One region of the Pseudomonas sp. SDO524_S393 genome, then DNA from elsewhere that is predicted to be linked to it. Evidence: predicted binding sites of a transcription regulator. Region 1 holds the regulator's gene; each other region holds the start of a gene.

Region 1 (11,951 bases):
CCGGCGGTGTGGAGCTGACGGCTGCCCTGGATTACACCCCCCAGGCCCTGGCGCCGCGTGTGCCGAACATGGAACTCGAAGACGAGTTGCGCAAGACCGCTTCGCGCATCGTTTCGGCCCAGGCCGAGTTGAGCATGCGTGGCGACAGCGACGCGACCACCAATCGCCAGCTGTTCGCCGGCCTGCCGCTGACTGCTGCCGAGCCGCTGGTGGAACCGACTTTCAAAGAGCCGCCGCGTCCCGCCGCGCCTGCCCCCGCGCCGACGGTGGACCCGCGTGTGTTCGACTCGATGCGCTTTGAACTCAACGGCCTGCGCGAGCTGCTGGAAGTGCAACTGGGCTCGCTGGCCTGGACCCAATTGCAAGGCAGCAAACCGCAACAGGCCAACCTGTGGCGCCGCCTGCAACGCATCGGCTTGTCCGGCCCGTTGTCCCGCGACCTGCTGGCGCTGACCACCGAAATCGAAGAGCCCCGCCAGGCCTGGCGCATGCTGCTGGCCCATCTGGCGCGGATGATCGTCACCCCGGAAATCGAACCCCTCGAAGAGGGCGGCGTGATCGCCATGGTCGGCCCGGCCGGCATGGGCAAGACCACCACCCTGGCCAAGCTGGCCGCCCGTTATGTGCTCAAGTACGGCGCGCAGAATATCGCGCTGGTGAGCATGGACAGCTACCGTATCGGTGCGCAGGAACAGCTCAAGACCCTGGGGCGCATTCTCAATGTGCCGGTGACCCATGTCGACCCGGGCCAGTCCCTGGCCAATGCCCTCGACCCGCTGCTGCGCAAGCGCGTGGTGCTGATCGACACCGCCGGCCTGCAAGCCAGCGATCCGGCATTGCGCATGCAACTGGAAAGCCTGGCCGGGCGTGGCATCAAGTCGAAAAATTACCTGGTGCTTGCAACCACCAGTCAAAAACAGGTACTTACCGCTGCTTATCACAGCTACAAGCGTTGCGGCCTGGCCGGTTGCATCCTCACCAAGCTCGATGAAACCGCGAGCCTGGGCGAGGTGTTGAGCCTGGCCATCAGCCATGAACTACCGGTCGCCTACCTGACCGACGGGCCGCGGATCCCGGATGATCTGCATCTGCCGCGCCGTCATCAGTTGGTCAGCCGTGCCGTCAGCGTACAAATGCAAGATGAGCCTAGCGAGGAAGCGATGGCCGACATGTTCGCTGATCTGTACCACAGCCCGGCCAAACGGGTGGGCTGAGCACTATGAACACAGTGCAATGTATCTACATCGATGGTCTGCAAGCGATTCACGCGGCCAAGCCATGTAGCCTGCGTCTAAGCAAGACAAGGTAAAGAAATAAAATGGGCAGCATGCATCCCGTACAGGTGATCGCGGTGACCGGCGGCAAAGGTGGCGTCGGGAAAACTAACGTGTCAGTGAATTTGTCCCTGGCGCTGGCAGAGCTTGGCCGTCGCGTCATGCTGCTGGACGCTGACCTGGGGCTGGCGAACGTCGACGTTCTGCTGGGACTGACGCCCAAACACACCCTTGCCGATGTGATCGAAGGGCGCTGCGAGCTGCGCGATGTGCTGCTCCAGGGCCCAGGCGGCATTCGTATCGTGCCGGCGGCCTCCGGCACCCAGAGCATGGTGCACCTGAGTCCGGCGCAGCATGCCGGCCTGATCCAGGCGTTCAGCGATATCGGTGACAACCTGGATGTGCTGGTGATCGACACCGCTGCCGGGATCGGCGAGTCCGTGGTCAGCTTCGTGCGCGCCGCCCAGGAAGTGTTGCTGGTGGTGTGCGATGAGCCCACTTCGATCACCGACGCCTACGCCCTGATCAAACTGCTCAACCGTGACTACGGCATGAACCGCTTCCGTGTGCTCGCCAACATGGCCCAGAGCCCGCAGGAAGGTCGCAACCTGTTCGCCAAATTGACCAAGGTCACGGACCGCTTTCTCGATGTCGCCCTACAATACGTCGGCGCTGTGCCCTACGACGAGTGTGTGCGCAAGGCTGTGCAGAAGCAGCGTGCAGTCTACGAAGCGTTTCCCCGCTCCAAGTGCGCGCTGGCGTTCAAGGCGATTGCCCAGAAGGTCGATACCTGGCCGTTGCCTGCCAACCCGCGCGGGCATCTGGAGTTTTTCGTCGAGCGATTGGTGCATCAGACGAGCGCAGGACCCGTGCTATGACAGCGACTGGCTACAACGCGTACAAGAAGTCTGCCCGTGACAGCCAAGGCGAGTTGATCGAGCGCTATGCGCCGCTGGTCAAGCGTATCGCCTACCACTTGCTGGCGCGCCTGCCTGCCAGCGTCCAGGTCGAAGACCTGATCCAGGCGGGCATGATCGGCCTGCTCGAAGTGTCGACCAAATACGACGCGAGCAAGGGTGCGAGTTTCGAGACCTATGCGGGTATTCGCATCCGTGGCGCGATGCTCGATGAAGTGCGCAAGGGCGATTGGGCGCCGCGTTCGGTGCACCGCAATACGCGCATGGTCAGTGATGCAATTCGCGCAATTGAAGCAAAAACCGGCCGTGACGCTAAAGATCATGAAGTTGCTGCCGAACTCCAATTGAGTCTCGACGATTACTACGGGATTTTGAACGATACCTTGGGCAGCCGCCTGTTCAGTTTCGACGACCTGTTGCAGGACGGCGAACACGAAGGGCTGCACGAGGACGGCGCGAGTGCTCATCTTGAGCCGTCGCGCGACCTTGAAGACGAACGCTTCCAGGGCGCGCTGGCGGACGCGATTGCCAATTTGCCGGAGCGTGAGCGGCTGGTGTTGGCGCTGTACTACGACGAAGAGCTGAACCTCAAGGAAATCGGTGAGGTCCTGGGGGTCAGCGAATCGCGGGTCAGCCAGTTGCATAGCCAGTGCGCCGCCCGTTTGCGGGGGCGTCTGGGAGAGTGGCGAGCGCGCTGACAGGCAGTGTTGGGGAGCACTGCAGACGAGGCCGTGAGGGGCGTTGACCTTTGCGGAACCGACCCGTGGTGCCACCGGCAGTCCTTTTTGTGTAATGCCTGTTGATTGAAATGGCGCGTCCAGGTGCTGGGCGCGTTTAAGACTGCTTGGAGGTCGAATTGGACAAGAACATGAAAATCCTCATCGTTGATGACTTTTCAACGATGCGGCGGATCATAAAAAACCTGTTGCGTGACCTGGGGTTCACAAACACGGTCGAGGCGGATGACGGCATTACGGCGATTCCGATCCTCAACAGCGGGAGCATCGACTTTCTGGTAACCGACTGGAACATGCCAGGCATGACCGGCATCGATCTGCTGCGCCACGTGCGCGCCGACGAAAAACTGCGCAGCCTTCCCGTGCTGATGGTGACCGCCGAAGCCAAGCGTGAACAGATCATCGAAGCCGCCCAGGCCGGGGTAAACGGTTACGTGGTCAAACCATTCACCGCATTGGCGCTGAAAGAGAAGATCGAAAAAATCTTCGAACGCATCGGTAACTGATGCTGCCACGGGGGAGCTATGGAGCATAACGAAACGTCACAGGGAGACTTCGAGTCGACCCTGAAAAAACATGCTCACCAGTTGGTCGAGAGCCTTGAAAAAGGTCAGTTCGGCGATGCGGTGCAGTTGATCCATGAGCTCAACCAGACCCGTGACCGTGGCCTGTACCAGGAAGTGGGCAAGCTCACGCGCGAGCTGCACAGTGCGATCGTCAATTTCCACATTGACCCGCACATGCCCCAGGCTGAAGAGATTTCGCAGATTACCGATGCCACCGAGCGCCTGTCCTATGTGGTCAGGCTGACCGAGGCGGCGGCCAATCGCACCATGGACCTGGTGGAAAACGCCACGCCCCTGGTCAGCGGCATGGCCAGCGAAGCCCAGGCCCTCAGCGCTGACTGGGGCCGCTTCATGCGCCGCGAAGTCGGGGCGGAAGAGTTCCGCGAGTTGGCCCGTCGGATTGAAGCGTTCCTGTCACGCAGCGAGCAGGAAAACCGTACGGTTTCCAGCAACCTCAATGACATTCTGCTGGCCCAGGATTACCAGGACCTCACCGGTCAGGTGATCAAGCGCGTGACCCAACTGGTCACCGAAGTGGAAAGCAACTTGCTCAAATTGGTGCTCATGGCCGGCCAGGTCGACCGTTTCGCGGGGATCGAACATGACCGCGCAGCGATCCTCTCGGAAAAAGATCCACAAAAACATCTCGCCAAGGGTGAAGGTCCGCAGATTCATGCCGATAAACGTGAAGACGTTGTATCGGGTCAGGATGATGTCGATGACCTGTTATCCAGTTTAGGCTTTTAGGTCCTGATAGCGGCAAATGACGGTCGCGCCGGGCCCCGCAAGGCGCAAGGCTAGGCATGAGGAGAGAGGTTTGGTTTTTCCAAATGAACGACGAATAACGACGGCTTGCGCCTTGCGGGGCCCGGCCCTCCGGGTTGGAGCTGTGAGCGCGCCATGCTGCGTTGCGGAACTTGGCAAGGAAACAACCCTTGCCCGCGTTCCGCGCCTTGCCTGGCCCGCTCACAGCTCCAACGCGATCCGTCATTTGCCGCTATCAGGACCTAAAGGAGCACCCACATGAGCTTCGGCGCCGATGAAGAGATCCTTCAGGATTTCCTGGTAGAGGCCGGCGAAATTTTGGAGCAGTTGTCCGAGCAACTGGTCGAGCTGGAAAGCCGACCGGATGATGCGAACCTGCTCAATGCAATTTTTCGCGGTTTTCACACTGTAAAAGGGGGCGCCGGCTTCCTCCAGCTCCATGAGCTGGTGGAGTGCTGCCACATCGCCGAGAACGTGTTCGACATCCTGCGCAAGGGTGAGCGTCACGTCGACTCGGAATTGATGGACGTAATTCTCGAAGCGCTGGACGCCGTCAATGGCATGTTCGGCCAAGTGCGCGAACGCGCGCCGATTACTCCCGCCACCCCGGAACTGCTGGCCGCCCTGGCGCGCTACGCCGAACCGGCCGATCCGTCGGCGGCGCCGGTGGCTGAAGCGGCGCCCGAGCCTGTGGCCGCGCCTGAGCCGGATGTGACCGACAGCGAGTTCGAACAACTGCTCAACTCCCTCAGTGCGGTCAAGGCCGAAGCTGAAGCGCCGGCGGCGCCGGTGGCTGCGCCCGCCAGCGAAGATATCACCGACGCCGAGTTCGAATCCCTGCTTGATCAATTGCACGGCAAAGGCCAATTCGCCGCCGATGCAGTGGCACCGGCTGCGGTGGAACCGCCGGCGCCTGCCGCCACGGCGAGCACCGACATTACCGACGACGAATTCGAAGCCTTGCTGGACCAGTTGCACGGCAAAGGCACCTTTGCGGCCGATGCACTGCCGGCGGTCGCTGCCACGGCGGCGGCACCGGCTGCTGCGCCGGCAGCGCCTGCGGACGATGGCCTGATCAGTGATCAGGAGTTCGAGTCCCTGCTGGATGAGCTGCACGGCAAGGGCAAGTTCTCTGAAGTCGCTCCGGCCGCCGCCGTGGCGACGGCGGCACCGGTGGCGGCCAAAGCCGCTGCGCCAGCGGCCAAGCCCGCACCGGCCCCTGCCGCAGCAGCGGCTCCAGCCCGCGCCGCGCCGGCACCGGTGGCCGAAAAACCGGTCAGCGAAGCCGAAACCACCGTGCGGGTCGATACCGCGCGACTGGACGACATCATGAACATGGTCGGCGAACTGGTGCTGGTGCGTAACCGCCTGGTGCGCCTGGGCCTGAGCAGCGCCGATGAGGCGATGCAAAAAGCCGTGTCGAACCTCGACGTGGTCACCGCCGACCTGCAAACCGCGGTGATGAAGACGCGGATGCAGCCGATCAAGAAAGTCTTCGGTCGTTTCCCGCGCCTGGTTCGCGACCTGGCGCGCCAGCTCAAGAAAGAAATCAACCTGGAACTGGTGGGTGAAGAAACCGACCTCGACAAAAACCTTGTCGAGGCCCTGGCCGACCCGCTGGTCCACTTGGTGCGCAACGCGGTCGACCACGGTGTCGAAACCCCGGAAGAACGCGAAGCCGCCGGCAAGTCCCGCAACGGCAAAGTGGTATTGGCGGCCGAGCAAGAGGGCGACCATATCCTGTTGTCGATCACCGATGACGGCAAGGGCATGGACCCGACCATCCTGCGTAACATCGCGGTCAAGCGTGGTGTGATGGACAAGGATGCCGCCGACCGTCTTACCGACACCGAGTGCTACAACCTGATCTTCGCTCCGGGCTTCTCGACCAAGACCGAGATTTCCGACGTGTCCGGCCGTGGCGTGGGCATGGACGTGGTGAAGACCAAGATCAGCCAGCTCAACGGCTCGATCAACATTTACTCGACCAAGGGCCAGGGCTCGAAGATCGTCATCAAGGTGCCGTTGACCCTGGCGATCATGCCGACCCTGATGGTGATGCTGGGCAACCAGGCGTTCGCCTTCCCGCTGGTCAACGTCAACGAGATCTTCCACCTCGACCTGTCGCGCACCAACGTGGTGGACGGCCAGGAGGTGGTGATCGTGCGCGACAAGGCATTGCCTCTGTTCTACCTCAAGCGCTGGCTGGTGGCATCGGCCAAGCATGAAGAGCAGCGCGAAGGCCATGTGGTGATTCTCTCCGTGGGCACCCAGCGCATCGGCTTTGTCGTCGACCAGTTGGTGGGCCAGGAAGAGGTGGTCATCAAGCCTTTGGGCAAAATGCTGCAGGGAACCCCGGGCATGTCGGGTGCGACCATTACCGGTGACGGTCGGATCGCGCTGATTCTCGATGTTCCGAGCATGCTCAAGCGTTACGCCGCTCGGCGTATTTGATTCTGGTGGGGCAGGGCAGTAGTGCCTGCCCCGCCTAACGGAGTGTTTATGGCAGTCAAGGTCCTGGTGGTGGACGATTCGGGTTTCTTCCGCCGCCGCGTCTCGGAAATTCTTTCCGCCGATCCAAGCATCCAGGTGGTCGGCACGGCCACCAACGGCAAAGAGGCGATCGATCAAGCCATTGCGTTGAAGCCGGACGTGATCACCATGGACTACGAGATGCCGATGATGGACGGCATCACGGCGGTGCGGCACATCATGCAGCGCTGCCCGACTCCGGTGTTGATGTTCTCCTCGCTGACCCACGAAGGCGCTCGGGTGACCCTCGATGCGCTGGACGCCGGTGCGGTGGACTTCCTGCCGAAGAATTTCGAAGACATCTCGCGCAATCCCGAGAAGGTCAAGCAACTGCTGTGCGAGAAAGTACACAGCATTTCCCGCAGCAACCGTCGCAGCCTGTTCAGTACGCCCGCGCCGACGCCGGCTGCCGTTGCGGCACCGGCCCCTGCACCGGCCTCATCGTTCGGTCGTCCCGCGCCAGCGCCTGCGCCGGCTGCACGCCCAGCGCCGGCGCCAGTGCGCGCCGCAGCGCCCGCTGCTCATTCGCCCGCGCCCAAGCGCAAGGCCTACAAGCTGGTCGCCATCGGCACTTCCACCGGCGGCCCGGTAGCCCTGCAACGGGTGCTGACCCAATTGCCGGCCAACTTCCCGGCGCCGATCGTGCTGGTGCAGCACATGCCCGCCGCGTTCACCAAGGCCTTTGCCGAGCGCCTGGACAAGCTGTGCCGCATCAGCGTCAAGGAAGCCGAAGACGGCGACATCTTGCGTCCGGGCCTGGCGCTGCTGGCGCCGGGTGGCAAGCAGATGATGGTGGACGGTCGCGGCGCGGTGAAAATCCTGCCGGGTGACGAGCGCCTGAACTACAAGCCGTGCGTGGACATCACCTTCGGTTCTGCGGCCAAGTCCTACGGTGACAAAGTTCTGGCGGTGGTGCTCACCGGCATGGGGGCCGATGGTCGTGAAGGCGCGCGCCTGCTCAAGCAGGGCGGCAGCGCCATCTGGGCCCAGGACGAAGCCAGCTGCGTGATCTATGGCATGCCCATGGCCATCGTCAAGGCTGACTTGGCCGATGCGGTCTACAGCCTGGACGATATCGGCAAGCATCTGGTGGAGGCCTGTCTCTGATGGATGTGTTAAGCCTGATCGGCATCATCATGGCGTTTGTCGCGATCATCGGCGGCAACTACCTCGAAGGCGGCCATCTCGGTGCGCTGGCCAACGGCCCGGCGGCGCTGATCGTGATCGGCGGTACCGTGGGCGCCGCGCTGCTGCAATCGCCATTGAGCTCGTTCAAGCGCGCGATGCAGATTCTGGTGTGGATCATCTTCCCCCCGCGCGTCGACCTGCCGGGTGGCATCGACCGCGTGGTCAACTGGAGCCTCACCGCGCGCAAGGAAGGCCTGCTGGGCCTGGAAGGCGTGGCGGATGCCGAACCTGACAGCTACGCACGCAAAGGCTTGCAATTGCTGGTGGACGGCGCCGAGCCGGAAGCGATCCGCAGCATCCTGGAAGTGGATTTCTACACCCAGGAAAGTCGCGACATCAACGCGGCCAAGGTGTTTGAGAGCATGGGCGGCTACGCGCCGACCATCGGCATCATCGGTGCGGTGATGGGCCTGATCCATGTAATGGGCAACCTGGCGGATCCGTCGCAACTGGGCAGCGGCATCGCCGTGGCCTTCGTCGCCACCATCTACGGTGTGGCCAGCGCCAACCTGGTATTGCTGCCGGTGGCCAGCAAACTCAAATCGATTGCCCTGCGCCAGTCGCGTTACCGTGAAATGCTGCTTGAAGGCATCCTCTCGATCGCCGAGGGCGAGAACCCGCGCTCCATCGAATTGAAGCTTCAGGGCTTCATGGACTGATGGGAGGGATGAATTGTGAGCCGTCGCCGCCGCGAGCCTGAAGAGCACGTCAATCACGAACGCTGGCTGGTGTCCTATGCGGACTTCATCACCTTGCTGTTCGCGTTTTTCGTGGTGATGTACTCGATCTCGTCGATCAACGAAGGCAAGTACAAGGTCATTTCCCAGGCGCTGATCGGCGTGTTCAACGACGCAGACCGCGCCCTCAAGCCGATTCCCATCGGTGAGGAACGGCCCAAGACCGTGACCCCGGCCAAGCCGCTGGTCAACGACAGCGATGAAACCGCTGCCGGCGTGGCCGGTAGCAGCGACCCGCTGAAAAGCATCGCCGATGACATCAGTGCGGCGTTCGGCGACCTGATCAGTTCCAACCAGATGACCGTACGCGGCAATGAGTTGTGGGTGGAGATCGAGCTCAATTCCAGCCTGCTGTTCGCCAGTGCCGACGCCATGCCCAGCGACCAGGCGTTCACCATCATCGACAAGGTTGCGGCGATCCTGCGGCCGTTTGAAAACCCGATTCATGTGGAAGGCTTTACCGACAATTTCCCGATCAGCACGGCGCAGTACCCGACCAACTGGGAGCTGTCGTCGGCGCGGGCGGCGAGTATCGTACGGATGCTCGCGATGCAGGGTGTGAACCCGCAGCGCCTGGCATCGGTGGGGTATGGCGAGTTCCAGCCGGTGGCCAACAATGCCACGGTCGAAGGGCGCGCGCGCAACCGCCGGGTGGTGCTGGTGGTATCGCGCAACCTGGATGTACGTCGCAGCCTGACCGGCACCGGTACCGCCAATGCCACACCGGATGCGGCGTTGAAGCGGGCTGGCACACAAACTGCACCGCCTGCTGCAAAGCCGCCGGTTCGTCAGGGTACCGTCAATTCTCCGTCACCGGCTCAATAACCCCATGCCATGTCTCGGTCGCGCCTGTGCCTGCCGGGAGGAACCAACCGAATGAGAGTCTGGGCAGTTGCCAATCAAAAAGGTGGAGTCGGCAAGACCACCTCTTCCATCGCCCTGGCCGGCTTGCTGGCCGAGGCGGGCAAGCGTGTGGTCGTGGTGGACCTGGATCCCCACGGCTCCATGACCAGCTATTTCGGCTACGATCCGGATGCGCTGGAACATAGCTGCTATGACCTGTTTCTGCACAAGGGCAGCGTGCCGGCCGACTTGCCCGGGCAACTGCTGTTGCCCACCAGCAATGACAGTATTTCCCTGCTGCCTTCCAGTACCGCCCTGGCGACCCTGGAGCGCCAGTCGCCCGGCCAGAACGGCCTGGGCCTGGTGATCGCCAAGACGCTGGCGCAGCTGTGGCAGGATTTCGACTACGCCATCATCGACAGCCCGCCGTTGCTGGGCGTGCTGATGGTCAACGCCCTGGCGGCCAGCCAGCAACTGGTGATCCCGGTGCAGACCGAGCACCTGGCGGTCAAGGGCCTGGAACGCATGGTCAGCACCCTGGCGATGATCAACCGCTCGCGCAAACAGCCGTTGGCGTTCAGCATCGTGCCGACCCTGTTCGACCGCCGTACCCAGGCTTCCCTCGGTACCCTGCGCGTGCTGCGCGATGCGTACCCGGACACCATCTGGCAAGGCTACATTCCAGTGGACACGCGCCTGCGTGACGCCAGCCGCGCAGGCTTGGTGCCGTCGCAGTTCGACGGCAAAAGCCGGGGTGTGCAGGCTTACCGCGCCTTGCTCAAACACCTGCTGTCCCAGCAGCTTGTGGCGCAGGTGGCCTGATGAGCCGACCCACCGAACTCAAGACCCGGCCGCAACTGGCGCTGGAGTCCTACCTGGACGCCTTGCTGCAGGATGCGACCGAAGAAGCCTTGCCCGAGCCGATCCTGGTACTGGAGCCGGCCGCCGAACCGCACAGCACGCTGGATGAGTTCCAGCTGGCGGTGCTGGAAGAGCAGGCCCGTGATGCCCGGGTGACGCCCGTCGCCGCCGTCGTGGTACCGATCGCGCCGGTCATCGAAGCGCCGGTTGCCCCGGTGGTGATCGCGCCGGTGGTCGAAGTGCACCTGCCGCCGAGCAACCCGCCGCCGCCGCTCAGTGGTGACGATCGCCCATCGTGGGCCGCCGAGCCGTTCGAATGCCTGTTGTTCGACGTTGCCGGCTTGACCCTGGCCGTGCCGCTGGTATGCCTGGGCTCGATCTATTCGCTGGAAGGCCAGGAGTTGACACCACTGTTCGGACAGCCGGAATGGTTCCTCGGCATCCTGCCCAGCCAGGCCGGCAACCTCAAGGTGCTGGACACCGCGCGCTGGGTGATGCCCGACCGCTACCGCGATGACTTTCGCCAGGGCCTGCAATACGTGATCTCGGTGCAAGGCTACGAGTGGGGGTTGGCGGTGCACCAAGTCAGCCGCTCATTGCGCCTGGACCCGAACGAAATCAAATGGCGCAGCCACCGTGGCCAACGCCCGTGGCTGGCCGGTACCGTGATCGAACACATGTGCGCCTTGCTCGACGTCGCCGAACTGGCCGAGCTGATCGCCAGCGGCGCCGTCAAATCGATGCCGCTCAACAAACGCAGTTGATTGAACAATAAGGGCCGCATGCGAGTGCGGCCGATGAAGCACACACGCCGTACGTAACGGCATTTGAAGGGGAAGGGTCAGAGATATGAACAAGTCAGCGTCCGCACAAGGATCAGATGATCCGATCCTGCAATGGGTAACCTTCAAGCTGGACAATGAGTCCTACGGCATCAACGTGATGCGCGTGCAGGAAGTGTTGCGCTATACCGAGATCGCGCCGGTACCGGGAGCGCCGAGCTACGTGCTGGGCATCATCAACCTGCGCGGCAACGTGGTGACGGTCATCGACACCCGCCAGCGCTTTGGCCTGGTGCCGACCGAAGTCAACGACAACACCCGTATCGTCATCATCGAGGCCGACAAGCAAGTGGTCGGGATCATGGTCGACAGCGTGGCGGAAGTGGTTTACCTGCGCCAATCGGAAGTGGAAACCGCACCGAACGTGGGTAACGAGGAATCGGCCAAGTTCATTCAGGGCGTCTGCAACAAGAACGGCGAGCTGCTGATTCTGGTTGAGCTGGACAAGATGATGAGCGAAGAAGAATGGTCGGAACTGGAGAGCATCTGATTGTTCTTTGAGGCGGCGGTGATTGTCCTGGCCCTGTTGTGGGCCGGGACACTGGCATTTGTGCTGCGTTACATGCGCCAGCAGCGTGAGTCGGCCCTGCAACAGGCCGAGCGTGATGCCGTGCGTGACCGGCGCATTCTGGAGTTGGTCAAGCGCGTTGATCATTACCAGCAGAGTGCGGTGAAGGTGGGGGACGAGG
Region 2 (11,951 bases), on a different contig from region 1:
GGCCCGCCTCCCCTGCCCGAGCCGCCTCGATGGCCGCGTTGAGCGCCAACAGGTTGGTCTGTTCGGCGATCGAGCGGATCACCCCCAGTACGCTGACAATCGACGAGACGTCCTGTTGCAGGCTATCGAGGGACACGCCGCTGCTGCGGATATCGTTCACCAGCGCATGGATCTGCGCGATGCTGCCGTCCACCACGCGCTTGGCGGCCTGGCCTTCGGTGTCGGTCTGTTGCGCGGCCACGGCGGCGCCCTGGGCGCTGCGCGCGACTTCATGGGCGGCGGAAGACATCTGGTTGATCGCGGTGGCCACCTGGTCGGTCTCGTGGCGCTGACGCTCCATGGCCTGTTCGGAACGCTGGGCCTGCTCGGACACCTGGCTGACCAGCCCGGTAAGCTGGGCGGTCATTTCGGTGATCTGGCGCACCAGGCCGTGGATCTTGTCGACAAAACGGTTGAACGCACCCGCCAGATCGCCCAGTTCGTCCTGACTGGTGATGGCCAGGCGGCGGGTCAGGTCGCCTTCGCCGGCGGCGATGTCATCGAGGTTGGCTTTCATCAGATTCAGCGGACGCAAAATGGTATTGGCCACCACCATGCCCACGGCGGCAATCACCAGCAGCACTACCACGGCCACACCGAGGATGCTCAGCAACACGCCTTCCATGCGCTTCTCGACCTTGGCCTCCACCACCGCCACCTGGGCTTCGATGCCATCGAGGTTCACCGAGGTACCAATCACCATGTCCCACTTGGGCAGGTATTCGGTGTACCCGAGCTTGGGCACCAGTTCGGTCTGGCCCGGCTGGGTCGAGCTGTATTGCAGGTAGTGGGTGCCGTCCTTGCCGACCTTGACCAGGTCGCGGTTGACGTACACGCCGTTGGGGTCGCGATTGTCCTTGAAGCTCTTGCCGACGCCGTCCGGGCTGTTGCCCTTGAACAGACGGATGGTCTCGGAGTCGTAGCCGAAGAAGTAGCCGTCCTTGCCGTAGCTGGTGTTCGACAACAGCTTGACCACCTGGGCCCGCGCCGCCGTGTCGCCAGGGGCGGCGGCGTCATACAGCGGCTTGATGGTACTCATGGCCACTTCCACATAACTTTGCAGGGTAGCCTTGGCGTCGTTGAGCAGACGCTGGCGGGTTTCCTCCACCTCGTTATGGGCTTGCTCGCGCAGGATCCACACCGTGGTCAGGCTGATCACCAGGGCAAACAGCAACACCGGCACAACGGCGAGGGACAGGACTTTGGCCTTCAGGCTCAGACGCATGGCTTTTCTCTCTTATTAGTTGCGGCATAAGAGGTTAACGGCCAATTGCAGGGTTTCTGTAGGGTTCAAACGACCTATGGCAAACGAGCCGGCTGTTCATTCTCGGGAAGCCTCGGTCTTCAGGGGTAATACTTTTCCACCAGGGCCAATGCAATCGCCTCGGTCTCGGCGTCGGGGATACCCGAGATATCCGCAGGCCGAAAATGCATCTGGAACGCCCGTATGACTTGCCGGGTTTCCTCGTCCAGCAGGCCGGTTTGGGGAATCGTGTAGCCATACGCGGCAAGCGCTCGTTGCACAACGTTCACTTCCACCGATCGGGATTCAGGACGTCCGGCCAGATGTTTGTGTACCGTCGCTGCGTCTGGCCATGCGCCGATACCTTGTTCGGAGAGAGCCTGCCAGGGAAACAGCGGCCCAGGGTCGGATTTACGCAGAGGGGCAATGTCACTGTGACCCACAACGTTTTGTGGCTCGATGGCGTAACGCTTGATCACATCCGCCGCGAGGCGCTTGACCAACTCCAACTGCGCGTCCGTATAGGGGAACCACACTGGTCCGGTCGGACCTTCAATAAAGCCAGCGTTGACAATTTCGATGCCGATGGAGGTGTCATTGAGATTGACACGATTTCCCCATTGACTGACGCCGGCATGCCAGGCCCGTTTCTCCTCCGGCACCAACTGTACGGCTACCGGTAGTTTGTGGTGTGTGGGTGGATGGCTGTAGGCGAGATAATGAGCGCTGGCGGTACCGTTGGTTAGCGCCGCAAGGGAGTTTTTGTCGTTGAAGACCGTGTAATGCAGCACTAAATAGCGAACCCGCTCGTTCTGGTTCGGGGAAGTGTGTGTGGTATCGATGGCGTAGCCGTTTTTTTCAATCAGGTTTTTCGACGCCGTGACGCAGCCTGTCATCAACAAAATGGCTAAGAAAAGAGCGGATTTTTTCATCGGAGTAGCTCAACGTCGGGTGAGAAGCGCCGAAATATAAAGGACATCAACCACCCAACTTTCTCCCCCTATTGAATGCAGGCCAGTTTCAGAAATTCCCTGCAAAAGCTCCAATTTCTTCCGACAAGGCGGCGGCACAAACCGTCATCGCCGAACGATCACGACGGACGTGCCGGGCAAGTCGGTTAAAAAATCATCGCCGCCAACCAGCCGAAGGCCAGCAGCGGGAGGTTGTAGTGCAGAAACGTCGGCACCACGGTGTCCCAGATGTGGTGGTGCTGGCCGTCGATATTCAGGCCCGAGGTGGGGCCGAGGGTGGAATCCGATGCGGGCGAACCGGCATCGCCCAGGGCACCGGCAGTGCCGACGATGCACACGATGGCCAGCGGACTGAAGCCCAGTTGCACACACAACGGCACGAAGATCGCCGCCAGGATCGGCACCGTGGAAAACGACGAACCGATGCCCATGGTCACCAGTAAGCCCACCAGCAGCATCAACAATGCGCCGATCCCACGGCTATGGCCGATGAAAGCCGCCGAGGCCTCCACCAGCGAACGCACGTCGCCGGTGGCCTTGAGCACTTCGGCAAAGCCCGACGAGGCGATCATGATGAAGCCGATCATCGCCATCATCTTCATGCCTTCAGTGAACAGGTCGTCGGTCTCGCGCCAGCGCACGATGCCTGACACCGAGAAGATCAGGAAGCCGGCCAGGGCACCGATGATCATCGAGTCCAGCCACAGCTGAATGATGAACGCCGAGGCAATCGCCAGACCGGCCACCAGCAGGGTCAGCGGGTTGTACTGCACCGCCACTTGTTCGACCCGCTCGATTTTCCCCAGGTCATACACGCGCTTCTTGCGATAACTGACAAACACCGCCACCAGCAGCCCCACCACCATGCCCAGTGCCGGCAGGCCCATGGCATGGGTGACGTTCACCTGGCTGACGTCCACGCCGCTCTTGGCCACGTTGGCCAGCAGGATCTGGTTGAGGAAGATATTGCCGAAACCCACCGGCAGGAACATGTAGGGCGTGATCAGGCCGAACGTCATCACACAGGCGATCAGGCGCCGATCCAGTTGCAGCTTGGTCAGCACATACAACAGCGGCGGCACCAGCAACGGGATGAACGCGATATGGATCGGCAGAATGTTCTGTGAGGCAATCGCCACGGCCCACAACAGGCCGATCAACAGCCATTTGACGTGGCCTCCCCCGGTGGCTTCCTGGCGATCCACCAGCAGCAGTGCCTTGTCGGCCAACGCGTGGGCCAGACCGGACTTGGCAATGGCCACCGCGAAAGCGCCGAGTAATGCGTAGGACAACGCCACAGTGGCGCCGCCGCCCAACCCACCATTGAAAGCCTTGAGCGTGGCCTCGATGCCCAGGCCACCGGTCAGGCCGCCCACCAGCGCGCCGACAATGATGGCGATGACCACATGCACGCGGGACAGGCTGAGTACCAGCATGGTGCCAACCGCGGCAATGACTGCGTTAATCATGGTTACCTCAAGCAAAAAACATAAAAGACAGGCACACCCGCGCCCGACGGCCAGGGCGTGGCAGCCAGCGTGCAGGCATGAAGGAGGTCTTGTTAGAGGGCGCGCACTTTGCAACAGGCACGGGCGCATGTCAAAAAACGGCGCCGTTTTCAGGTTTAAATTGAACGTTTGAATAAAGAAAGATCCAGTACGGCCGATACAGGGGCTCTCTGTGTTTTCAGGTTAAGGATGTTCCTCGATGTCCCTCAGACAGCTGTCCATTCAATGGAAAATCACCCTGCTCGCCGGCCTGTGCCTGCTGGGAATCGTGACCCTTTTGGTGGGGTTGTCGCTGTATCGCATGGATCACAGTTCGGAGCAGGTCAAGGCGTCCAGCATGTTGATGCTCGACGAAGCCGCCCAGGCGCGCATCGAGGCCCAGGGTGAAGTGCAGGCGTTGGGTATTCGTCGCCAGTTCATGGATGCCTACCAGTACGGTCACGGTTTTGCCCGGCAGGTGCTGTTCCTGCGCGAACAGGCAGAAAAACGCTTCCTCGACGCCTTCGACACGCGCGAAGACCTGACCCGTCAGGTAAAAGCCGCATTGCAGGCCAACCCCGACCTGCTGGGCTTGTCGCTGGTGTTCGAAGCCAATGCGCTGGACGGCAAGGATGAACTGTTCGCCCATCAGCCAGAGCTGGGCAGCAACGACAAGGGCCGCTTTGCCCTGTACTGGTCGCAACCGACGCCGGGCACACTCACATCGATGGCGCTGCCGGAAAGCGACATGGCCGACACCCGCATCGGCCCCAGCGGCGAACCGGCCAATGCCTGGTTCACCTGCCCACGCAGCACCCTCAAACCGTGCGTGATCGAACCGTATTTTTATGTGATCGACGGGCAGAACGTACTGATGACCAGCATCGTGTTTCCGCTCAAGGCCAACGGCAAAGTCATCGCATCGCTGTCGGTGGACATCAACCTCAATAGCCTGCAGGCCGTAAGCCAACAGGCCAGCCAGAAACTCTACGACGGCCAGACCCAGGTCAGCATCCTCAGCCCCACCGGTCTGCTCGCCGGCTACAGCGCGGATGCCGGCAAGCTCAGCCAGCGCCTGGACCAGGTCGACAGCGTCAGCGGCGCACAACTGATCAGTGCCCTGGCCGGCAGCACACAAATCCGCAGCCTGCGCACGGACCATCAGCTCAAGGTGCTGGCGCCTTTCACACCGATTCCCGAAGGCAAGGCCTGGGGTGTGTTGCTCGATGTACCCGAGCAGGTGCTGGTGGGCCCGGCCGAAGCGCTCAAGGCGCAGCTGGACGCCGACAATACCCGTGGTACGTTGCTCGAACTGAGCCTGGGGCTGCTGGCAGCCGTGGTCGGCCTGATCCTGGTGTGGTTGATGGCGCGCAGCGTGACCCGGCCGATCCTCGGCGTGGCGCGCATGCTCGAAGACATCGCCAGCGGCGAAGGCGACCTCACCCGCCGCCTGGCCTACGACAAGCGGGATGAACTGGGCCAGTTGGCCGGCTGGTTCAACCGTTTCCTCGACAAACTGCAACCGATCATCGCCCAGGTAAAACGCTCGGTGCAGGACGCCCGTGGCACGGCCGACCAGTCTGCCGCGATCGCCACTGAAACCAGCGCCGGCATGGAGCAGCAATACCGCCAGGTCGACCAAGTGGCCACGGCCTCCCATGAAATGAGCGCCACCGCCCAGGACGTGGCCCGCAGCGCGGCCCAGGCCGCCCAGGCGGCGCGGGATGCCGACCGGGCCACCCGGGATGGCTTGACCGTGATCGACCGCACCACCACCAACATCGGGCATCTGGCAGCCGACATGAGCACTGCCATGGCTCAGGTCGAAGGCCTGGCCGGCAACAGCGAGAAGATCGGTTCGGTGCTGGAAGTGATTCGCGGCATTGCCGAACAGACCAACCTGCTGGCCCTCAACGCCGCCATCGAAGCCGCTCGCGCCGGTGAGGCCGGACGCGGCTTCGCGGTGGTGGCCGACGAAGTGCGCAACCTGGCGCGGCGCACCCAGGAATCGGTGGAAGAAACCCGTCTGGTGATCGAGCAACTGCAAAGCGGCACCGAAGAGGTGGTCGACGCCATGGGCAACAGCTATCGCCAGGCCCAGGGCAGCGTCGAACAGGTCGGCCAGGCCGTGACCGCGCTGCGCCAGATCGGCGATGCCGTCACGGTGATCAGCGACATGAACCTGCAAATCGCCAGTGCCGCCGAAGAACAGAGCGCGGTGGCCGAAGAGATCAACAACAATGTGGCGACGATTCGCGATGTAACCGAATCACTGTCCGGGCAGGCAAACGAATCGGCGCGGGTGAGCCAGGCATTGAACAGCCTGGCCAATCAACAGCAAGGGTTGATGGACCAGTTCAGGGTTTGAAGGTTGAAATGCAACCCCTGTGGAAACGGGCCTGCTCCGGGTGGGGCGGCCGGTTGAGGAAGATGGACTCGTTGTGGTGAGCAGGACGAGCTTGCTCACCACAAAAGGAATGTTCCCGACATACGAAGGGCTTCTAACGCTTGGGCAATTCGATCAACACCTTGAGGCCGCCCAGTTCACTTTCCTGCAACTGCAACACGCCGCCCCACACCTCGACGATATCGCGCACGATGCCCAACCCCAGGCCGTGCCCGTCGATCTGTTCGTCCAGGCGCGTCCCCCGGCTGAATACCTGGTCGCGCTGGGCCTCTGGAATGCCGGGGCCGTCGTCATCCACCGCCAGCAGGTAACTGTTTGACGTCTCGCTGACCGTCACACGCACCTCGGCGTCGGCCCACTTGCAGGCGTTGTCCAGCAGGTTGCCCAGCAGCTCCAGAAGATCCTCGCGGTCCCATGGCAATTGCAGGCCGGGGGCGACCTGGTGACTCAGGTCCAGATGCTCGCCGTGGATCATGTTGAGGGTGGCCAACAGGCCGGGCAGTTCCTTTTCACAGTCGAACAGCGCACCTGGCAGGGTTTCACCGGCCAGGCGAGCACGGTTGAGCTCTCGGTTGAGACGTTGTTGCACCTGCTCGAGCTGAGCACGCAACAGTTTGCTCAACTCGGGATGATCCTTGAGTGCGTCGCTGGAGGCCGCACTCAACAGCACCGCCAGCGGCGTCTTGAGGGCATGCCCGAGGTTGCCGAGGGCATTGCGCGAACGCTTGAGGCTGTCTTCGGTATGGGCCAGCAGGTGGTTGATCTGGGCCACCAACGGTTCCAGTTCCTGCGGTACCTGGGTGTCGAGCTGCGAGCGCTGACCCTGTTGCAACTGGGCAATCTGATTGCGCGCGGTCTCCAGCGGGCGCAACGCGCGGCGCACCGTGACCCGTTGCAGAATCAGCACCAGCAACAGCGCCGCCAGGCCGAGCACCAGGCCGATCTGGCGCATCAGGTGAAAACTTTCCCGCACCGGGGTGTAGTCCTGGGCCACGCTAATGGAAATCGAGCGACCGAATCGTTTGTAGTCCGCGCGCAACACCAGCAGTTGCTGGCCCTCCGGCCCCAACTGCAGGTTGCCCTTGATCCCGGCCTCGGGAAGCTGCGGCAGCTCTTGGTCCCACAGGGAACGGGAGCGCCAGTGGGTATCGGTAAAGTCGATTCGGAAATAGTGCCCCGAGAACGGTCGCTGGTAGGCCGGGGATAAACGTTGCTCGTCCAGCTGCATGCCATTGGGCCCGCGGACCATGGCCACCAGCAGGTTCTCGGCGTCATTGCGCAGCCCGGCTTCCAGGTAGCGCTGCAACCCGGCCTCGAACAACCAGAGGCTGGTTTGCGCCAGCACCACGCCGACGATCACCATCACACTGACCAGCCCCAGGCTCAGGCGCCGCTGAATCGACTTCATGGGGCGGCGGCACCAAACCGATAACCCTGGCCACGCCGGGTCTCGATCACGCTGCGGCCCAATTTGCGGCGCAGGTGGTTGACGTGAACCTCCAGCACATTGGAATCGCGTTCGGTCTCGCCGTCATACAAGTGTTCGGCCAAGTGGCTTTTCGACAGGATTTGCTCAGGGTGCAGCATGAAATAGCGCAACAGCCGAAACTCGGCGGCGGTCAGCTGGATCTCGTCGCCTTCGCGCAACACGCACTGGCGTCCCTCATCCAGGTGCAACCCAGCGGCCTGCAGGGTGGGTTGATTGGCCTGGCCGTGGGAGCGGCGCAACAACGCCTGGACCCGCAGGTGCAGCTCTTCGGGATGAAAGGGTTTGCTCAGGTAATCATCGGCGCCGGCCTTGAGCCCTTCGATGCGCTCGGCCCAAGAGTCGCGCGCGGTCAGAATCAGCACCGGGATGGCCAGGGCGGCAGCGCGCCATTGCGCGAGCACCTCAAGGCCGGGCAACCCGGGCAAACCGAGGTCGAGGATGATCAGGTCATAGGGCTCGCTGCGCCCCTGATACACCGCATCGCGCCCATCGGCCAGCCAGTCGACGGCATAGCCCTGGCGTTGCAGACCGGCCAGCAGTTCATCGGCAAGCGGTACGTTGTCTTCCACCAGCAGCAGGCGCATCAGTCTTCCTCGTCTTTGATCAGCGCACCGGTGGCCGCATCCAGCTTGATCTCGCGCACCACGCCTTCAACGGTCACCAGCTCCACTTCATAGGCGTACTGGCCATGTTTTTTCTCAAGCTCGGCTTCCAGCAAGCGCGACCCGGGATAACGGGCCATCGCCTGCTGCAACAGCTGCTCCAGCGGCAGGATCACACCCTGCTGGCGCAGTGTCAGCGCTTCATCCTGGTTGAGGTCGCGGGCCGCCAGGCTGGTACAGAACGCCAGCAGTACCCACGCCACCCGACTACCGGCGCGTAAATTTACTTTCATTACGATTCCTGATGATTCTTGAGAACCTGCCCGGTGAGCGCGTCCAATTCGACGTCCCACTCGATGCCGTTGGTATCCTCCAATTCGACTTCGTAGACGTACTTGCCATAGGCTTCGTCCAGGTCGGTGTCCAACAGGGTCGAACCGGGGTGCAGGGCCAGGGCCGTGGCTTCCAGCTGATCGAAGGCGACAATTGTAACAGTGGCGGGCGCATCCAGTGGTTTATCTGGATCCATGGCCATGGCCGGGCTCGCCGTGAAAGCCATGATAGCGGCGGTGACCAGCGCTGTAAGGCGCTTCATGATGAGTCTCCATTTCCGAATGTTTTTCCTACGCCCGCCACGGTACTTGTCGCAACTTAACTGAAACTGAATTGCCACCATGGCAATTCCAGCCAGGGCGTTTCCCCACACTTCGCTGGATTTTCTATACTGCCCCGCTTGCTAGAACAGAGACCGGTATGACAGCCATTCACATCAAGTTTCCCGCCCTGACCCTCAAGGCCGGCAAACGCGCATTCACACGGATTCGTGACCAAGGCCTGGCGCCAGCGGATGTCGGCATCCTTCCCGGTGCGGCGGGCGGCCCAAAAGCGCTGGGCATCCAGGGCCTGGACCTGGCGCTGTTCGGCGACTGGTTGCCGCGTGCCCCGCGCGAACGTGCGCTGATCGGCGCGTCCATCGGCTCCTGGCGCTTCGCCAGTGCCTGCCTGCCCGACCCGGTGCAGGGCCTGCTGGACCTTGGCCGCCTGTACAACGAGCAAAGCTTTGCCAAGGGCGTGACCATGGCCGAAGTCAGCCAGAGCTGCCAGCGCATGCTCGATGACCTGCTGGCGGGCCGCGACGCGCGCATCCTCGACAATGCCAGCTATCGCCTGAACATCATGGTGGTCAAGAGCCATGGCCGACTCGCCGATGATCATCGCGGGCGACTGGGCCTGGGCCTGTCGTCAGTAATTGCCGACAACCTGCGTGGCCGCGCGCGCCTGTCGCGGCACTTCGAGCGTCTGATCATCCATGACCCGCGCCAGGCGCCACCGGTGCATCCGTTGACGGATTTTCCGTCGCGCTTCCTCGCGCTGGAACTGGGCAATCTGCGCCAGGCGTTGCTGGCTTCGGGCTCGATTCCCATGGTGATGCAGGGCGTGCGCGACCTGCCGGGTGCTGGTGAGGGCACCTACCGTGATGGCGGCTTGCTGGACTACCACCTCGACCTGCCCTACCACGGCGATGACATTGTGCTGTACCCGCACTTCACCGATCGGGTCATCCCCGGCTGGTTCGACAAGGGGCTACCGTGGCGGCGCAGCAATCAACAGGGTTTGCAGGATGTGCTGCTACTGGCGCCATCCCGGGACTACCTGGCCCGCCTGCCCCATGGCAAATTGCCGGACCGCAGTGATTTCAAGCGGTTCATGGGTGACGACCCAAGCCGCAACAAATACTGGCAAACCGCAATGAGCGAGAGTCGACGGTTGGGGGATGAGTTCCTGGAACTGGCGGATAACGGCACATTGGGCGAACGTTTGCAGGCGCTTTGATGCAAGGCGACAGAGAGACGGTATGCGCGGTGAGGGATCATGCTGTTAAACTCGCCGCCTGCCAGATACCAACCGAGCTGAAAACACTGTGGAAATCTTCAAGGAATTTACATTCGAATCCGCCCACCGCCTGCCCCACGTACCGGAAGGCCACAAATGCGGGCGCCTGCACGGGCATTCGTTCAAGGTGGCGATCCACCTGAGCGGCGAGCTGGATCCCCATACCGGCTGGATTCGCGATTTCTCGGAGATCAAGGCGATTTTCAAGCCACTCTACGAACGCCTCGACCACAACTATCTCAATGACATTCCGGGCCTGGAAAATCCCACCAGCGAAGTGCTGGCCAAGTGGATCTGGACTGAACTCAAACCCCTGCTGCCGGAGCTCAGCGCGATTCGCATCCACGAGACCTGCACCAGCGGTTGCATCTATCGCGGGGAGTAAGCCCGCGCCAGGAAAAAACCACCCGAGCGGTGGTTTTTTTGTGCCTGGCTCCCTTACAGTCTTGGCTTCTTGCCCACAAGGAGCACGACGCCATGATGCGCCCCGCTACCCCTCAGGATGTTGCCGCCATCGAAGCCATCGTCCAGGCGGCCTACTCGCCCTACATCGAGCGGATGGGCCGTCAACCCGGGCCAATGCTGGAAGATTACCGCCAGTTGGTACAAGCCGGTGGCGTACATGTACTGGAACAGGCCGGGCAGGTTCAGGGCTTTATCGTTCTGCTGGATGCCGACGGCGCGTTGTTGCTGGATAACCTGGCCGTTGCCCCCCACGCCCAGGGCCTGGGCTATGGACGCCTGCTGATGGACTTCGCCGAACGACAGGCGACTGACGCTGGCCTGACCGCCCTTCGCCTGTACACCCATGAAACCATGACCGAAAACATCACCCTGTACAGCCGCCGCGGTTATGTCGAAACCCACCGGGCCGAAGAACATGGCTTGCGTCGCGTGTACATGACCAAACGACTCAAGGAGTAGCCCATGGAAAGTACCTGGCTGGCCCAGGCCAAGCGCTTGCAGGCCCTGGCTTCCACCGGCCTGCACTTCTGCACCGATGACTTCGAGCGTGAACGCCTGGAAGAAATTGCCGAGATCGCCCACCGCATGCTCGCGCAACTGGGCAATGTGCCGCTGGAGCGCATCACCGGCCTGGTGCCGGACTTTGCCCAACGTTACTCGACACCCATGATCGATGTGCGTGGCGCAGTGATCGAGGGCGACCGGATCCTGCTGGTACGAGAGCTGACCGATGGCTGCTGGGCGCTGCCTGGTGGTTATGCGGATATCGGCTTGTCGGCAGCGGAAAACATCGTCAAGGAGATACGCGAGGAAGCCGGGTTGACCGTCACCGCACGAGCGCTGTACAGCGTCACCCACAAGGCCAAGGGCTTGTACCGACCGGATGTGCGGGACTTCTATAAGCTATATTTCCTGTGCGAACGGGTGGACCAACTGGCACCGGTGGCCGGGTTCGAAACCACCGAGGTCGGTTTTTTCAGCCTGGACAACCTGCCGCCGCTATCCCGCGGGCGCACCATCGAAAGCGATCTGGAAGCGGCCTTCGCGTTCCATCGCGGCGAAACCACCCACACCGTGTTCGACTGATTCAGTGTCCAGGACATCGCGACTGCTGATGGCCTGGCGACTGTCTGCCGGATTGTCTTGAGCCAAGAGGAGCTTGCCCATGCACATCATCAACGCCCGCCTGCGCAACCGTGAAGGGCTGCATGATCTGCACCTGGAACATGGCCGGATCGCCAGCATCACGCCACAGAACACGAAGCCCGTATTATCAGCGGATGACCTGGATGCCGGTGGCAACCTGGTGATACCGCCCTTCGTCGAGCCCCACATTCACCTCGATGCCACCCTGA
Region 3 (5,323 bases), on a different contig from region 1:
TTCGTCGTAGCGGAAGGTTTTCAGCTCGCGTTTGGGCGGTGTCACCAGCCCGGCCCACACGGTTTCAATCGACGCCACGATCATCGCGCCCACCAGTACCACGGCCATCGGGCCGCGTTCAGTGTCGAACAGGCACACCACGCGTTCGTTGCGCGCAAACAGTTCCGGCACGTTTTCGGCGGTGGTCTGGTTCACCGAGAAGATGCGGCCTGGCACGTAGACCATTTCACGCAAGGTGCCGGCCAGCGGCATGTGCACGCGATGGTAGTCCTTGGGCGACAGGTAGATGGTGGCGAAATCGCCGCCCATGAACGGCGCGGCCACGGTGGCATCACCGCCCAGCAGCTCCAGCACGCTGAAGCTGTGGCCCTTGGCCTGGAACACGCGGCCATGTTCGATTGGACCGAGCTGGCTGACTGCGCCGTCTGCGGGGCTCAATACGGCACCCGGGGTTTGATCCAGCGGGCGGGCACCGTCTTTCAGGGCGCGGGTGAAGAACGCATTGAAGTGCTCGTAGGCGGTGACGTCTTCAACCAGCGCCTGGGACATGTCCACTTGATAACGCTTGGCGAACCAGGTGGTGAAGGCATTCTTGAACCAGCGCACGCGGCACTCGGCAATGCAGCCGGCCAGGCGCGACAACAAGTGATGCGGCAGCAAGTACTGGCTGAGGATGAACAACTGCTTTTTCATAACTGTCCTTAAACCTTAAATCTCGACGGGGGTGTCGGGGTGGTTGCCCCATTCGCCCCAGGAACCGGCATAACCTTTGACTCGCGGATAACCGAGCGCCTTGGCCACCAGGTAGGTGAAGCCAGAGCGGTGGTGAGTCTGGCAGTGGGTGATGATTTCTTTGTCGCGGGTCAGCCCGAGGTCTTCGAGGATCTGCGGCATGTCGCGGCGGATGCGCAGGTTGCGAGCCTTGTCCATGCCGGCGGTCCATTCGAAGTTCACGGCGCCAGGGATATGGCCCCCCTTGGCGGCCAGGACTTTTTCGCCGGAATATTCCAGCGGGCCGCGCGCGTCCCAGATCCCGAGATCGGCAGCACCCAGGCGGCTTTGCAGGTACTCGCGGGTGGCAGTGGGGCCGTCGTGCAGCGTGAGGCTGACCGGGCCGCCGACAGGTGCGGGTACGTCGGTGGAGAGCGGGTGCCGGTCTTCGAGCCAGGCCAGCAGGCCGCCGTCGAGGTAGTGGTATTTCTGATGGCCGATCACGTCGAGCATCCAGATGAAGCGCCCTGCCCAGCCGCCGCCTTCGTCGTCGTAGACCACGTAGGTGGCATCGGGCGTGTGGCCCAGCTCGCCGAAGAGTTTCTCGAGGTCGGCCTTGGCGGGCAGCAGGCCGGGTGCCGGTGGCTGGCCCAGTTGGGTGCGCTTGGGGTCAACGAAATGCGCGCCGGGGATATGCCCTTCGGCGTAGCGGGCGGCACTGGTGAGGTCCACCAGAATCAGGTGTTCGGCATCAAGGCGACCTTGCAGGTCGCTGGATTCGATCACCAGCGGCAAGCCAGAGAAGTCAGGCATGTGAGGTCTCCTGGGCACAAATGTTGGCGATAAAAGAGGGGGATTGTAGCGCAAGCATCAAACGTTGCGGTTGGTAAAGCTGTGCAGGGCTTTCTCGATGCATTGAGCGGTTTTGCCGAACGCCTGCACGGTGGTTTCCGAGAACGGACCGCCGCCCTGGTCAGCCACCATCAGCATCACCACCTTGCCATTGCAGCTCAGGGAGCGCAGCAACAAATGCTCGCCGGTGAACAGGCGGCGCAGGACGGGGGGCAGCAAGGCAGAGAACTGCACCAGGTTGTCGGGCGTCAGGCGCACCTGGGCGGGCTTTTCCAGCAGGCGTTGCAGCAGTGTGCTGTTGACCACATCGAGGCTGAGGTGGTCGGCGTCCTTCGGCAGGCCGTCGGCCTGGTGCACGCGCAAGTTGCTTTGGGCGCGGTCGGTCATCAGCAGCATCACCCGCTGCATGCCGCTGGCCACCAGTGCTTCCTTGGCGCACGTGGTCAGGTGCATGGCGTTGGCGAAGCGGCTCGGCTCCACCAGCAGTTCGGTGCAGCGCTTGCGCCATACGGCCAGGGCTTCGGCTGTGGGTGGTGGGGCCGGCAGCAGGCCGCGATGGATCTTCTGCACGTGCCAGGGCCAGATCAGCGACAGAGCCGGGTGCCAGAGGTCGGGCATCAAGGTGGTGCGCGCACTGGTCACGGCTTGCTGATGGGTTTGCTGTTGCACCTCGCCCAAGGGCTGTTGCAGGTACAGGGCGGTCAGGTACTGCCAGCGCTGAGTGTGCGGGCAGGTCCAGGACTCCTGGGCCGACATCGCCAGACCGTTGGCCAGCAGTACGGTGTTGGCCGGCTGGTTCAGCCAGCGACGCAGGTTGGGTTCGGCGTCGAGCAATTGTTGATGGCGCAGTGGGTCGTCTTCCCGGGCGATGTGCAGCGCCTTGACCAGCAGGCGCTGTTCGGTCAGCAGCAGGGTGTAGCCCTGGGAAACCCAGATCGGCAAGTGCCAGGTTTCGGTCAGCCCGATGCACAGGTCCAGCAGGCGCACGCCGAACAATTCCTGCTCGACCGCACGGGCCGGCTGGCCTTTGTGGATCACCCGCAGTTCCCACTCTTCGAGTAGCTTGGGATAGGCCACGGCCATCGGCCACAGTGGCGACAGAAACAACAGGCTGCCCCAGTGAATGTCCTGCCACAACCGCGCCAGGCGGCTGCCGAACAAACCGTTGGCTTGCTGCGAGGCGTGCTGGCTGACCAGCAGCAGTTGGCGCAGAGCCACGGGTATTTCCTGGGCCGGCACCGAGGGCAGGCGCGCCAGCAAGTCCTCGGCGCGCTTGAGGCCCAGGCGATTGAGGGCCACTTCGAGGTTTTCGGCCGGCTCCGCCAGGCTGCCATGGGTGTGGCTGTTGGCCTCGCGCATGACGCTGAGCACCAGCGCCGGGCTGCTTTGCATCAGTTCGGCAATGTCTCGCAACGAGCTGCGGCTATCGCGAATGGCTTTGCACACGCGGTCATGGCTGGCTTGGGGGACGGGCAGTAGCACGTCATCCAGGCGCTTGATCCAGGCGGCGAGTGTGGTGGGTTTTGCAGTTGGGACTTTCGTTTCATTAGCCATGATTGGGGCGCGATCATCACTTGCGGTCAACACGCCCGGAGCGGGCCGAACTGGCTTTTCGCCTTAACGGGCTATAGTCTGGCGCAGTTTTGCCGATAAGTAGAACAAGAGTTTTTCAGTTCCCCCAAATATGTCCATGAACCTGACGGCGCAAGTACTCATCTCCTATGGCTAAAATTATCGGCATCATCGTCGTCATCGCTAGCGTGCTCGGTGGGTACGTTCTGTCCCACGGTAAAATTGCCGCACTGATCCAGCCTTTCGAAGTGCTGATCATTGGTGGTGCGGCGTTCGGCGCATTCTTGCAGGCCAACCCGGGCTACATGACCCTGCATGTGGTCAAGAAATCCCTGGGCATGTTCGGTTCGCGCTTCTCCCACACCTTTTATCTGGAAGTGCTGGGGCTGATCTACGAGATCCTCAACAAGAGCCGTCGCGAAGGCATGATGGCCATCGAGGCCGACATCGAAGACGCGGCGGCCAGCCCGATTTTCGCCAAGTACCCGGCAGTGCTCAAAGACGAGCGCATGACCGCGTTCATCTGTGACTACCTGCGCATCATGTCCTCCGGCAACATGGCGCCCCATGAGCTGGAAGGCCTGTTCGACATGGAGCTTTTCAGCCTCAAGGAAGAGCTGGAGCACCCTTCCCACGCCGTGACCGGCATCGCCGACGGTATGCCCGGTTTCGGTATCGTGGCGGCGGTACTCGGTATTGTGGTGACCATGGCGTCCCTGGGTGAAGGCGATCAGAAGGCCATAGGCATGCACGTGGGTGCGGCGCTGGTGGGTACCTTCTTCGGTATTCTGGCGGCCTACGGTTTCTTTGGTCCGTTGGCGACGTCCCTGGCCCACGATGCCAAGGAAGAGGTCAACCTGTACGAAGCGATCAAGGCCTGCCTGGTGGCCTCGGCGTCCGGCATGCCGCCATCGCTGGCGGTGGAGTTCGGTCGCAAGGTGCTGTACCCGAAACATCGCCCAAGTTTTGCCGAGCTGGAACAAGCGGTTCGCGGTCGCTAAATCATGGAAAACAACCAGCCGATAATCATCAAGCGCGTCAAGCGCTTCGCTGCGGGGCACCATGGCGGCGCCTGGAAAATCGCCTTCGCCGACTTTGCGACGGCGATGATGGCGTTCTTCCTGGTGCTGTGGCTGATGTCCACCGCCACGCCTGAACAGAAGATCGCCATCGCCGGTTACTTCAAGGACCCGATAGGGTTCTCGGAAAGCGGCACGCCTTTCGTGATCGACCTGGGCGGTTCGCCGCAACTGGCGCCTGAGCGCACCATCAACCCGGAAATCAAGACCGACTCGCCCCAGGAAAAAATCCCGATCGAGCGCGACACCGTCGAGGCCATGGCCGAGCAGGTCGAGCAGGAGCGCCTGGAGTTGCTGCTGCAAGAATTGCAGACCAAGGTCGAGGAAAACCCGCAACTGTTGAAGTTCAAGGACCAGATTTCCTTCGAGATCACCCCTGAAGGTTTGCGCATCCAGATCACCGACGCCGCCAACCGGCCGATGTTCGACTCCGGCAGCGCGCGCTTGAAGCCGTACTTCGAAGACATCCTGCTGGCCATGGCCGACACCATCAAGGCGGTGCCGAACAAGATCAGCATCAGCGGGCATACCGACGCCAAGCCTTACGCGGGTCAGGGTGACTTCGGCAACTGGGAGCTTTCGGCCAACCGTGCCAACGCCGCGCGACGTGCGCTGGTAGCGGGCAGTTACCCGGACCCGCAAGTGGCGCGTGTGGTGGGTTTTGCCTCTTCGCAGCTGTTTGATCATCAAGACCCGTTCAACCCGGTCAACCGCCGGATTGACATCGTGGTGCTGACCAAAAAGGCCCAGCGTGCGATTGAAGGTGACCAAGCGCCAGTGGCCCCGACCCCAGGTGCCGGTGCGCCCGGTGAAGTGCCGGCAGATCCGAACGCTCTTCCGCCCGGGCAGGAACCCTTGCCGGCCCATGAGCTGCGGCAGAAGCTGAATCTGTTTGATGACGGTGGGGTGAAGGATCCTACGGTGCCGGGAACCGGCTCATAGAGGCGCCCTTATTGTGAATGGGCTTGTTGTGGTGAGCGGGCTTGTCCCGCGCTGGGCTGCGAAGCGGCCCCAATAAGGCTGCCGCATTTAGTCAGCGAATTCGCGGTGTCGGGTTTCAGGGCCGCTTCGCGCCCCAGCGCGGGTGTAGAACCGGACACATCGTTTAC

Evidence for each region. Region 1 encodes FliA, which starts transcription of late flagellar genes. Its sites were predicted from a motif close to CTAAAGTTTNNNNNNNNNNNGCCGNTAA; they were not measured.
Region 2: ACW9IB_RS06040 (methyl-accepting chemotaxis protein) is a predicted target of FliA. The motif match lies at 3,895-3,922, and genes of this name have one in related genera.
Region 3: motA (flagellar motor stator protein MotA) is a predicted target of FliA. The motif match lies at 3,189-3,216, and genes of this name have one in related genera.

The regions. Positions count from the first base shown of each region.
Region 1 is NZ_JBSVVZ010000043.1:41,391-53,341, forward strand. It holds gene flhF (flagellar biosynthesis protein FlhF) at 1-1,214, shown strand, start outside; gene fleN (flagellar synthesis regulator FleN) at 1,319-2,152, shown strand; gene fliA (RNA polymerase sigma factor FliA) at 2,149-2,889, shown strand; gene ACW9IB_RS18975 (chemotaxis response regulator CheY) at 3,060-3,434, shown strand; gene ACW9IB_RS18980 (protein phosphatase CheZ) at 3,453-4,241, shown strand; gene ACW9IB_RS18985 (chemotaxis protein CheA) at 4,518-6,713, shown strand; gene ACW9IB_RS18990 (protein-glutamate methylesterase/protein-glutamine glutaminase) at 6,762-7,898, shown strand; gene ACW9IB_RS18995 (flagellar motor protein) at 7,898-8,638, shown strand; gene motD (flagellar motor protein MotD) at 8,654-9,541, shown strand; gene ACW9IB_RS19005 (ParA family protein) at 9,593-10,381, shown strand; gene ACW9IB_RS19010 (CheW domain-containing protein) at 10,381-11,184, shown strand; gene ACW9IB_RS19015 (chemotaxis protein CheW) at 11,270-11,752, shown strand; gene ACW9IB_RS19020 (DUF2802 domain-containing protein) at 11,753-11,951, shown strand, end outside.
Region 2 is NZ_JBSVVZ010000008.1:90,225-102,175, reverse strand. It holds gene ACW9IB_RS06055 (methyl-accepting chemotaxis protein) at 1-1,264, opposite strand, end outside; gene ACW9IB_RS06050 (N-acetylmuramoyl-L-alanine amidase) at 1,384-2,214, opposite strand; gene ACW9IB_RS06045 (Na+/H+ antiporter family protein) at 2,400-3,719, opposite strand; gene ACW9IB_RS06040 (methyl-accepting chemotaxis protein) at 3,961-6,108, shown strand; gene ACW9IB_RS06035 (sensor histidine kinase) at 6,242-7,555, opposite strand; gene ACW9IB_RS06030 (response regulator transcription factor) at 7,552-8,220, opposite strand; gene ACW9IB_RS06025 (PepSY domain-containing protein) at 8,220-8,531, opposite strand; gene ACW9IB_RS06020 (PepSY domain-containing protein) at 8,531-8,833, opposite strand; gene ACW9IB_RS06015 (patatin-like phospholipase family protein) at 8,992-10,071, shown strand; gene queD (6-carboxytetrahydropterin synthase QueD) at 10,160-10,516, shown strand; gene ACW9IB_RS06005 (GNAT family N-acetyltransferase) at 10,609-11,055, shown strand; gene ACW9IB_RS06000 (NUDIX hydrolase) at 11,059-11,682, shown strand; gene codA (cytosine deaminase) at 11,762-11,951, shown strand, end outside.
Region 3 is NZ_JBSVVZ010000131.1:246-5,568, forward strand. It holds gene asd (archaetidylserine decarboxylase) at 1-693, opposite strand, end outside; gene rhdA (thiosulfate sulfurtransferase) at 709-1,524, opposite strand; gene ACW9IB_RS29145 (HDOD domain-containing protein) at 1,582-3,117, opposite strand; gene motA (flagellar motor stator protein MotA) at 3,285-4,136, shown strand; gene motB (flagellar motor protein MotB) at 4,140-5,156, shown strand.